DNA from 2 places in the Kitasatospora sp. NPDC101447 genome. Region 1 is predicted to be linked to the other one. Evidence: riboswitches for the same ligand, from Rfam matches in the RefSeq annotation. Region 1 holds a riboswitch; the other holds the start of a gene.
The links. A riboswitch is a leader RNA that binds a small molecule or an ion and turns the genes downstream of it on or off. The one in region 1 is predicted to bind glycine.
Positions count from the first base shown of each region.

Region 1 (4,975 bases):
TCGTGGACCTCGACGTGTTCGCGGCGGACTTCGTCCCGGATCACCTCCTCGGCGGTGTAGCGCTCGACGACGAGGCGGACGCGCTCGACGGGGGCGAGGTACTTGTGCACCACCGGACGCTCCTCGCGGAGGGTGACCTCCTCGACGGCCTCGGCGATCTCCTTCTCGGTGAGGGAGGCGCGCTCGGCCTCGCCGACCGGAATCCGCTCGACCCGGACGCGCTCGCGGACCACCGGGACCCGGCGCTCGATCTGCTCGGTCGTCACGTACTTGCGCAGCTTCGCGGTGCCCACGGTGTGCCACTCGGTGGTGACCTCCAGTCGCTCCTCGCGGCAGGTGATCTCGACCGGGTCGGTGGGGGCGGGAGCGGCGGCGCCCACGGTGCTCTCGGCCGGCTGCGACTGCGGGTGCGGGTGCGGTTGCGGCTGCGGTTGCGGCTTGGGCTCGACGGGAGGCGTGACGGCGGGAGCGGGAGCGGGAGCGTGGGCGGGTGCGGGGGCACTGAGGGTGCGCACGTGGGCCTCCGGGGCGGTGCTGGTGTCGGTCGGGGCGGGCTCGGGCGAGCGGAGGGCGAGCGGCTTGGTGGTGGTGGCCGTGGCCGTGGCCGCAGCCGCCGCAGCCGTCGCGGGCGCGGCGGCCGGGGCGGTGCCGAAGTCGAGGTCGGACTGCGCGGCGTGGCCGCCGCTCTCACCGGCCGGGTCGTCGCTCCCCGGGGTGTCGAGGCCGTAGTAGCGGTAGAGCTGGAGTTCCTGGGCGGGGGACAGGTGCTGGCCCACACCGAAGTCCGGGGACTCCTTGACCAGCGACTTGTCGTACGGGACCCGGAGCTCTTCGCCGGAGAAGTCGCTCGTGGTGAGCGGGACGAAGGCGTCCCGGCCGAAGATGCCGGTCCGGACGGCGGCCCACTCGGGCCGTCCGGTGGCATCGTCCAGATAGACCTCGTCGACCGTGCCGATCTTGTCTCCGTTGCGGTCGACCGCCTTGTGGCCGATGAGGTCCCGGGGGTCGATGTCGGTCTGCACTCATTCCTCCAGGGCGCTGGGCCTGCGGAACCCCCGCAGGAAGGCGGCCGGAGCACCCGTTCCGTCCGCCACTTCACACCAAATGCCATGAATCGGACGGGCGCGACCGGGGTGCGCCGGACGGGCTGCGTGCTGCGCCGTCCGGGGGACGCGCGTAGACCCGGCGTGACCTGAAGCACCCGTGATCGGAAGGCCTCCCGCTGGTACCCTGGGCGGCGACCGCAGAGCCCGCTCGGGAGAGTCTCCGCCGCGAAAACCGCTGGTCGGAGCGCCGAAGGAGCAACTCCTCCCCGGAATCTCTCAGGCATCCGTACCGTGTGGGGTAGGTCACTCTGGAAAGCAGGGCAGGAGTGTCGGCACGGAAGCCGGCGACCACCACCCTCACCGACGGTGCAAGCCGACGGAGCGCTCACAGCGCGCTCCGTGCGGGCGAAGCTCTCAGGTCCCGATGACAGAGGGGGAGGCCTGTCGGGTTCGCCCGCCACGGCTGAGTTCGCTGTCCGCAGCGGGAAGGTCGGCCGGCGTGCGTACCCCCGCCGGTCCGTGACCAGGAGGCCTCGACCACATGAACGCCCAGCCGAACGCGGGACGCCCCACCGGCGCCTCGACCCTCACCGAGCTTGAGCTGGCCAGCCCCTTCGAGAACCGCCACATCGGCCCCGACGCCGCCGCGCAGGAGAAGATGCTGGCGTCCGTCGGCTACGGCTCGCTGGACGAGCTCGCCGCCACCGCCGTGCCCGAGGCGATCCGCTCCATCACCGGCCTGGACCTGCCCGCCGGCCGGTCCGAGGCGCAGGTCCTCGCCGAGCTGCGCGAGCTGGCCGGCCGCAACCAGGTGCTCCAGCCGATGATCGGCCTGGGCTACTACGGCACCTTCACCCCGCCGGTGATCCTGCGCAACGTCATGGAGAACCCGGCCTGGTACACCGCCTACACCCCGTACCAGCCGGAGATCTCCCAGGGCCGCCTGGAGGCGCTGCTCAACTTCCAGACCCTGGTCTCCGACCTGACGGGCCTGCCGACCTCCGGCTCCTCGCTGCTGGACGAGGGCACCGCGGCCGCCGAGGCGATGGCGCTGGCCCGCCGCGTCACCAAGGTCAAGGGCGGCGTCTTCCTGGTCGACGCCGAGACCCTGCCGCAGACCATCGCGGTGATCAACACCCGCGCGGTGCCGACCGGTGTCGAGGTCGTCGTCGCCGACCTGTCCGAGGGCATCCCGGCCGAGATCGCCGAGCGCGGCGTCTTCGGCGTGCTGCTGCAGTACCCGGGCGCCACCGGTGTGGTCCGCGACCTCACCCCGGTGATCGAGCAGGCGCACGGCCTGGGCGCGATCGTCGCCGTCGCCGCCGACCTGCTGGCGCTGACCCTGCTCAAGTCCCCCGGCTCGCTGGGCGCCGACATCGCCTGCGGCACCTCGCAGCGCTTCGGCGTGCCGATGGGCTTCGGCGGCCCGCACGCCGGCTACCTCTCGGTGCGCGCCGAGTACGCCCGCTCGCTGCCCGGCCGCCTGGTCGGCGTCTCCGTCGACTCCGACGGCAACCGCGCCTACCGCCTGGCGCTGCAGACCCGCGAGCAGCACATCCGCCGCGAGAAGGCCACCAGCAACATCTGCACCGCCCAGGTGCTGCTCGCCGTCATGGCCTCGATGTACGCCGTCTACCACGGCCCGGACGGCCTGGCCGACATCGCCCGCCGCACCCACCGGTACGCCGCCGCCCTCGCCGAGGGCCTGCGGGCCGGCGGCGTCGAGCTGCTGCACGGCGAGTTCTTCGACACCGTCACCGCCGTCGTCCCGGGCCGCGCCGCCGAGATCGCCGCCGCCGCCCGCGCCAACGGCATCAACGTCCACCAGGACGGCGCGGACCGGATCTCGATCTCCACCGACGAGACCACCACCCGCGAGCACCTGGCCGGCGTCTGGGCCGCGTTCGGCGTCGAGGCGGTCGAGGTCGCCGAGACCGCCGACGCGCTGCCGGGCGCCCTGCTGCGCGAGGACGAGTACCTGACCCACCCGGTCTTCCACAGCCACCGCTCGGAGACCGCCATGCTGCGCTACCTGCGCCGCCTGTCGGACCGGGACTACGCGCTGGACCGCGGCATGATCCCGCTGGGCTCCTGCACCATGAAGCTCAACGCGACCACCGAGATGGAGGCCGTGACCTGGCCGGAGTTCGGCCAGCTCCACCCCTTCGCGCCGATCGACCAGGCCCAGGGCTACCTGACCCTGATCCGCCAGCTGGAGCAGCAGCTGGTCGAGGTGACCGGCTACGACGCGGTCTCGATCCAGCCGAACGCGGGCTCCCAGGGCGAGCTGGCCGGCCTGCTGGCCGTCCGCGCCTACCACCACGCCAACGGCGACACCCAGCGTGACGTCTGCCTGATCCCGTCCTCGGCGCACGGCACCAACGCGGCTTCCGCCGTGATGGCCGGCATGCGCGTGGTCGTGGTGAAGACCCTGGTCGACGGCGACGTGGACGTCGAGGACCTGAAGGCCAAGATCGAGCAGCACCGCGACAGCCTGTCGGTGCTGATGGTCACCTACCCGTCGACCCACGGCGTGTACGAGACCGAGATCACCCAGATCTGCGCGATGGTGCACGAGGCCGGCGGCCAGGTCTACGTGGACGGCGCCAACCTGAACGCCCTGGTCGGTCTGGCCAAGCCGGGCAAGTTCGGCGCGGACGTCTCGCACCTGAACCTGCACAAGACCTTCTGCATCCCGCACGGCGGCGGCGGTCCGGGCGTCGGCCCGGTCGCGGTGCGCGCCCACCTGGCGCCGTACCTGCCGAACCACCCGCTGCAGGCGGAGGCCGGTCCGGCCACCGGTGTCGGTCCGATCTCGGCCGCGCCGTGGGGCTCGGCGGCGATCCTGCCGATCTCCTGGGCGTACGTCCGGCTGATGGGCGGCGAGGGCCTCAAGCACGCCACCCAGGTCGCGGTGCTGAACGCCAACTACATCGCCAAGCGCCTGGCGCCGCACTTCCCGGTGCTCTACACCGGCCCGGGCGGGCTGGTCGCCCACGAGTGCATCATCGACCTGCGCCCGCTGACCAAGGAGACGGGCGTGACGGTGGACGACATCGCCAAGCGCCTGATCGACTACGGCTTCCACGCGCCGACGATGTCCTTCCCGGTGGCCGGCACGCTGATGATCGAGCCGACCGAGTCCGAGGACCTGCACGAGATCGACCGCTTCTGCGACGCGATGATCGAGATCCGGGCCGAGATCGACAAGGTCGGCTCGGGCGAGTGGGCGGCCGACGACAACCCGCTGCGCAACGCCCCGCACACCGCCGCCGAGCTGGCCGGCGACTGGGCACACGGCTACTCGCGGCAGGACGCGGTCTTCCCGGCGGGCGTGAACCCGGCGGACAAGTACTGGCCGCCGGTGAGCCGGATCGACGGCGCGTACGGCGACCGCAACCTGGTCTGCTCCTGCCCGCCGCTGGACGAGTACGGCGTCTGACGGATCCGGCCGCCACGGCGGCCGGACGCACGGCAGGGCCCCGGCGGAACTCTCCGCCGGGGCCCTGCCCGTACGGCGATCGATCCGGCGGCCGCGCCCGCCGTACGGTCGGACCGCGCGGTCAGGCCGCGTGGGCGACGGGGCGGCGCGGGGCGATCACCCGGCCGTCCGGCAGCAGCTCTCCGGTGTCCTCGAACAGGACGACGCCGTTGCAGAGCAGGCTCCAGCCCTGCTCCGGGTGGCAGGCCACCGACACGGCCGCTTCGCGGTCCTCGGACTCGGCCGATGGGCACTCAGGACGGTGCTGGCACATACGCGTACCCTCGCTTCGCTCTGCGATCCTCCCCGTGGTGCGGTCGCCGGAGGTCGTACCGTCCGGAGGCCGCCGCGGTAGTCGGATCCTGTCCGCACGCCGACCAGGTGTTGACCGGCGCTCAAGTGGGTAGGACAGGTGGTCCTTCCACGCTGGTTCCCAGTGTCGGCATCT
Region 1 is NZ_JBIWNL010000024.1:118,947-123,921, reverse strand. It holds gene ACIRST_RS28660 (PRC and DUF2382 domain-containing protein) at 1-1,022, opposite strand, end outside; glycine riboswitch at 1,246-1,348, shown strand; gene gcvP (aminomethyl-transferring glycine dehydrogenase) at 1,588-4,488, shown strand; gene ACIRST_RS28650 (DUF5999 family protein) at 4,610-4,801, opposite strand.

Region 2 (4,975 bases), on a different contig from region 1:
GGGCCGCCCAGGGTCTTGTGGGTGGTGGTGGTGACCACGTCGGCGTAGGGCACCGGGTTCGGGTGCAGGCCCGCGGCCACCAGGCCGGCGAAGTGCGCCATGTCCACCATGAGCAGCGCGCCGACCTCGTCGGCGACCCGGCGGAACTCGGCGAAGTCCAGCTGGCGCGGGTAGGCGGACCAGCCGGCGATGATCAGCTTGGGCTGGTGCTCCTTGGCGAGGCGCTCGACCTCGGCCATGTCGACCTGGCCGGTCTTCTCGTCCACGTGGTACGCGACCACGTTGTAGAGCTTGCCGGAGAAGTTGATCTTCATGCCGTGGGTCAGGTGACCGCCGTGCGCCAGGTTCAGGCCCAGGATGGTGTCGCCCGGCTGGATCAGCGCGAACATCGCGGCGGCGTTGGCCTGCGCACCGGAGTGCGGCTGCACGTTGGCGTGCTCGGCGCCGAACAGGGCCTTGATGCGGTCGATCGCGATCTGCTCGACCACGTCGACGTGCTCGCAGCCGCCGTAGTAGCGACGGCCGGGGTAGCCCTCGGCGTACTTGTTGGTGAGCACCGAGCCCTGGGCCTCCATGACCGCCACCGGGGCGAAGTTCTCGGAGGCGATCATTTCCAGCGTGGTCTGCTGGCGGTGCAGCTCGGCGTCGACCGCGGCGGCGATCTCCGGGTCGAGGGCGTGCAGGGACTGGTTGAGAACCGTCATGGTGTGGTCTTCCCGGGAGGAGCGACAGGGGGGAGACGGCGCGGGGTGGGCCGCGGCACGGCGGCCCGCCCCGGCACCAGTGGATCAGCCCTGGGGGTTGGTGAGGGCCTCGTACTCGTCGGCGCTGAGCAGCTCGTCGGTGGACTCGACGCGCACCTTGAACAGCCAGGCGCTGCCGAACGGGTCGGCGTTCACGGTGGCCGGGTCGGCGACGACGTCCTCGTTGATCTCGGTGACCTCACCGGTCACCGGGGAGAACAGGTCGCTGACCGACTTGGTGGACTCCAGCTCGCCACAGGTCTCGCCGGCGGTGATGGTGTCGCCGACGGCCGGCAGCTGCACGTAGACGATGTCACCGAGGGCGTCGGCGGCGTGCTTGGTGATGCCGACCGTGGAAACACCGTCCTCAGCGGCCGTCAGCCACTCGTGCTCCTTGGTGTACTGCAGGTGCTGGGGGTTGCTCATGACGTCATTCTCCAGGATGGGAAGCGGGTACGACGAAGCGGGCCGCCGCGCGGACGGCTTCGACCTGCGTCTATGGGAAAACGGGGGGCCCGGACGGGCGTCAGCGGGCGCGCTTGTAGAAGGGCAGCGCCACGACCCGGACCGGCTCGTGCTTGCCGCGGACGTCCACCGCGACGGTGCTGCCGGGAGCGGCGTGGGCCGCGTCGACGTAGGCCATCGCGATCGGCTGGCCCAGCGTCGGGGACGGCGCGCCGGAGGTGATCCGGCCGATCGGGGCACCGTCGGCGGAGACCACGCTGTACTCGGCGCGCGGGACGCGCTTGCCCTCGGAGACCAGGCCGACCAGCACCCGCGGCGGGTTGGCCTCGGCCGCGGCGGCGGCCTGCTCCAGCGCCTTGCGGCCGACGAAGGCGCCCTCGTTGGTGGTCTTGTCGAAGCGGACGACCCGGCCCAGGCCCGCGTCGAACGGGGTGAGGTCGGTGGACAGCTCGTGCCCGTACAGCGGCATGCCCGCCTCCAGGCGCAGCGTGTCGCGGCAGGACAGGCCGCACGGGACCAGGCCGCGGCCCTCGCCGGCGGCGGTCAGCGCCTGCCAGATCTCCTCGGCGTCGGCCGGGCGGCAGAAGATCTCGAAGCCGTCCTCGCCGGTGTAGCCGGTGCGGGCCAGCAGCACCTCGCGGCCGGCGACCTGGGCCGGGAGGATCGCGTAGTACTTCAGGCCGGGCAGGTCGGCGTCGGTGGTCCCGGCCAGGATGGCGGTCGACTCCGGGCCCTGGACGGCGATCAGCGCGTAGGTGTCGCGGTCGTCGGTGACGACGGCGTCGAAGCCCTTGGCGCGGGCGATCAGCTCGTCGAGGACCAGCTGGGCGTTGGAGGCGTTGGCGACGACCAGGAAGGCGTCCTCGCGCAGGCGGTAGACGATCAGGTCGTCCAGGATGCCGCCGTCCTCGGCGCAGATCATGGTGTAGCGGGCGCGCAGCACGCCCAGCGCGGAGACGAAGCCGACCAGCGCGTGGTCCAGCATCTCCCCGGCCTGCGGGCCGGTGACGGTGATCTCGCCCATGTGGGAGAGGTCGAACAGACCGGCCTTGGTGCGGACGGCGAGGTGCTCCTCGCGCTCGCTGCCGTAGCGCAGCGGCATGTCCCAGCCGGCGAAGTCGGTCATGGTCGCGCCGAGGGCGCGGTGCAGCGCGTCGAGCGCGGTCAGGCGGAGGGACGACATGGCCAGGAACTCCTCGGTCGGGGCACTCAGGGGTGCACGCGCCGGACCGGACCCGCTCGGGGGCCGACCCTGCGCGCGGGCATGCGGCGGCGTGGGTCTCCCCATCTGTCGTCGAACCTGAGAGCTTCACCGCCCCGCCGGCCCGCAGCTGTTTCCAGCTTGGGGGACAGCATGGCGGCTTGCACCGTGGGTGGGCGCGCGACAGGGCCGTGCGCCGCTTTCCAGATGTGCCTAACCCGTGCGGTAGGGGGGCCTGAGAGATTCCGGGGAGGACTTGCTCCTTCGGCGCCGGCTCTGCCGCCACGCTGGCGGCACTCCGGGCTCTCCCGCGCGGGTTCGAGCGGCCGGTATGGAGTTGTGGAGCCCGCGGCGCATGCCGTCGGACGCGCACATCATGGCACGTCCCGGACCGGGAAGGGAGAGGGGACCCGGTCACACGGGAGGAGGGGGCCGGGATCGGGCGGGAGGAGGGGACCGGGTCGGGCGGGAACGGCGGACCCGACCACCCCGCGCCGTCCCGAACACGGGCCCTAGACTGCTCCGCGTCGGCGCAGCAGAGGGCGGCCGACCGGCAGAGGGCGGAATCGGCGGCGCATGGGGTACCCGGTGGAGCAGCAGCAGGGGTGGGGCGGTCCCGAGGGGGCACCGTCGGGTGGCACGTGGCCGGCCAACGAGCTGGAGCAGGTGCTGACCGCGGCCATGGGCGACCCGGGCGCGACGCCGCGGGTGATCGAGGTGCTGGCCCGCAGCCAGGTGTGGGTGCCGCTGCCGGCCGGGGCCGACCCGCAGGGGCAGGCGCTGGACCTGCCGATCATCGAGCTGGGCGGCGACCCGTACGTGCCGGTGTTCTCCTCGCAGGAGGTGTTCCTGCAGCAGGCGCCGGGGATGGCCTTCGCGATCGCGCCGGTCTGGGAGTTCGCCCGCGGGCTGCCACTGGGCGTGGGCATCGCGGTGAACCCGGAGGCGGCGGTGGGCATCCCCGTGCCGCCGCAGGGCGTGGCCGAGCTGCGCCGCGGTCCGCGCGAGGACCGCTGGGAGGGCGCGGAGGATCCGGCGGCGCCGACCGGCGGCCGGGTGGCGTTGCGCGAGCCGGTGCCGGGCGAGGACCCGGAGCACTTCCTGGCCGCCTGCCGGGCCGAACTTTCGGCCCTTCCCGGGGTGTTGACCGCGCGCCGGGCGCTGGCCAGCATCGAGGGCGAGCCGACCGTGATGTTCGTGGGCGTCCAGTTGGATCCGGCGGCCCCGGCCGAGCCGGCCGCGGTGAACGACGCGCTCGGCCGAGCGCTGGGAACCGCGCCGCTGCCGGGTGGCGTCCACCTCGTACTGCTCGACCTCGCCGACGACCCGGTGGTCGAGTGGCTGCTCACCCGGGTAATGCCTTTCTACACGCGGGTGTGAGCGGGGTTCGTTCGTAGGCACGTCGCCGTGGCGGTGGCCGGTGCCGCGCCATAGGGTGCGTGCAGACGGCCGACGGGCCGGCGGGTTCGAGGAAAGAGGCGCGGCGAGGTGGGCGCATGAGTGCGGGTACGGGAGCGGGCGGGGCGCCGGGGCCCTGGGGCCAGGCCCCGGCCGGGCACCCGGGAGCGGACCCCGGCGTGTTGGAGCACGCCCTGCGCGAGGTCGCGCCGGAGCGCTACGACGCGTACGAGCGACTGCTGCACGCGCTGGCGGACGGCCGGGTCTGGATGCTGCTCTGGCACGGCACGCCGGGCAGTCCGGACGCGCAGTACGGGAACATGGAGATCAGCGGCCACGGCTACGCGCCGGCCGTCACCTCGCCCGAGCAGCTCGCCGCGTCCGGCTGGGCGCGGGCCCACGAGGTCATCTCCGGCCGGGAGATCGCCGCGTCGCTGTACCGCACCCGCTGGGGCCTGTGGCTCAACCCGCACGCCCCCGGCGGCGGTGTCGGCGTGCCCTGGGCCGACCTGCGGCGGATCGCCGCGGGCCTGGACCGGCTGCCGGCCGGTCCGCTGAAGCTGAGCGAGCCGCAGGTCAACGCGCAGCCGTTCTTCGCGCTGCTGGAGCGGCAGGCCGGTGAGGTGCGCGCGGTGCGGGCGCTGCGCCGGGCCTGGGTGCAGCCGGCGGTGGGGGAGCCGTACCTGGCGATCGGCCTGGACCTGTACGAGAGTTCTCCGCCCGCGGTGGAGGCGGTGCGCGCCCTGATGCAGCGGGCGATCGCGGTGGCCCCGGAGGGGCTCGCGGTGTCCACGGTGGCGATGTCGGACGAGTACGACCCGGTGGCGCTGTGGATGCGCGCCAACTCGCGGCCGTTCTTCGACCGGGAGTCCGGGCGCCCGGCGACCGGTCCGTACCCGCCGGTGCCGCCGCCCGCGTACCCGGGGCCGTCGATGCCGGGGCAGCCGACGCCGGGGTGGGCGTACGGCACGCAGGCGCCTGCGCCGGGCTGGCAGCAGCAGCCCCAGCAGCCGTGGCCGGGCTACCCCGGGCGCTGATTGCCAAACCCGAAATCCTTGCCACGAAGCCGACTTGATTGTCCATCAAGTCGGCTTCGATGCTTTCCGGACGGATTTCCGGATATGAGGTCCGGTCATCTTGACATGCCTGTTACAGCCATGTGAAGAGG
Region 2 is NZ_JBIWNL010000004.1:382,967-387,941, forward strand. It holds gene glyA (serine hydroxymethyltransferase) at 1-704, opposite strand, end outside; gene gcvH (glycine cleavage system protein GcvH) at 789-1,169, opposite strand; gene gcvT (glycine cleavage system aminomethyltransferase GcvT) at 1,270-2,391, opposite strand; glycine riboswitch at 2,623-2,730, opposite strand; gene ACIRST_RS08720 (enhanced serine sensitivity protein SseB C-terminal domain-containing protein) at 2,986-3,789, shown strand; gene ACIRST_RS08725 (enhanced serine sensitivity protein SseB C-terminal domain-containing protein) at 3,906-4,844, shown strand.
Region 2: another riboswitch for glycine. It lies ahead of gcvT (glycine cleavage system aminomethyltransferase GcvT); the one in region 1 lies ahead of gcvP (aminomethyl-transferring glycine dehydrogenase).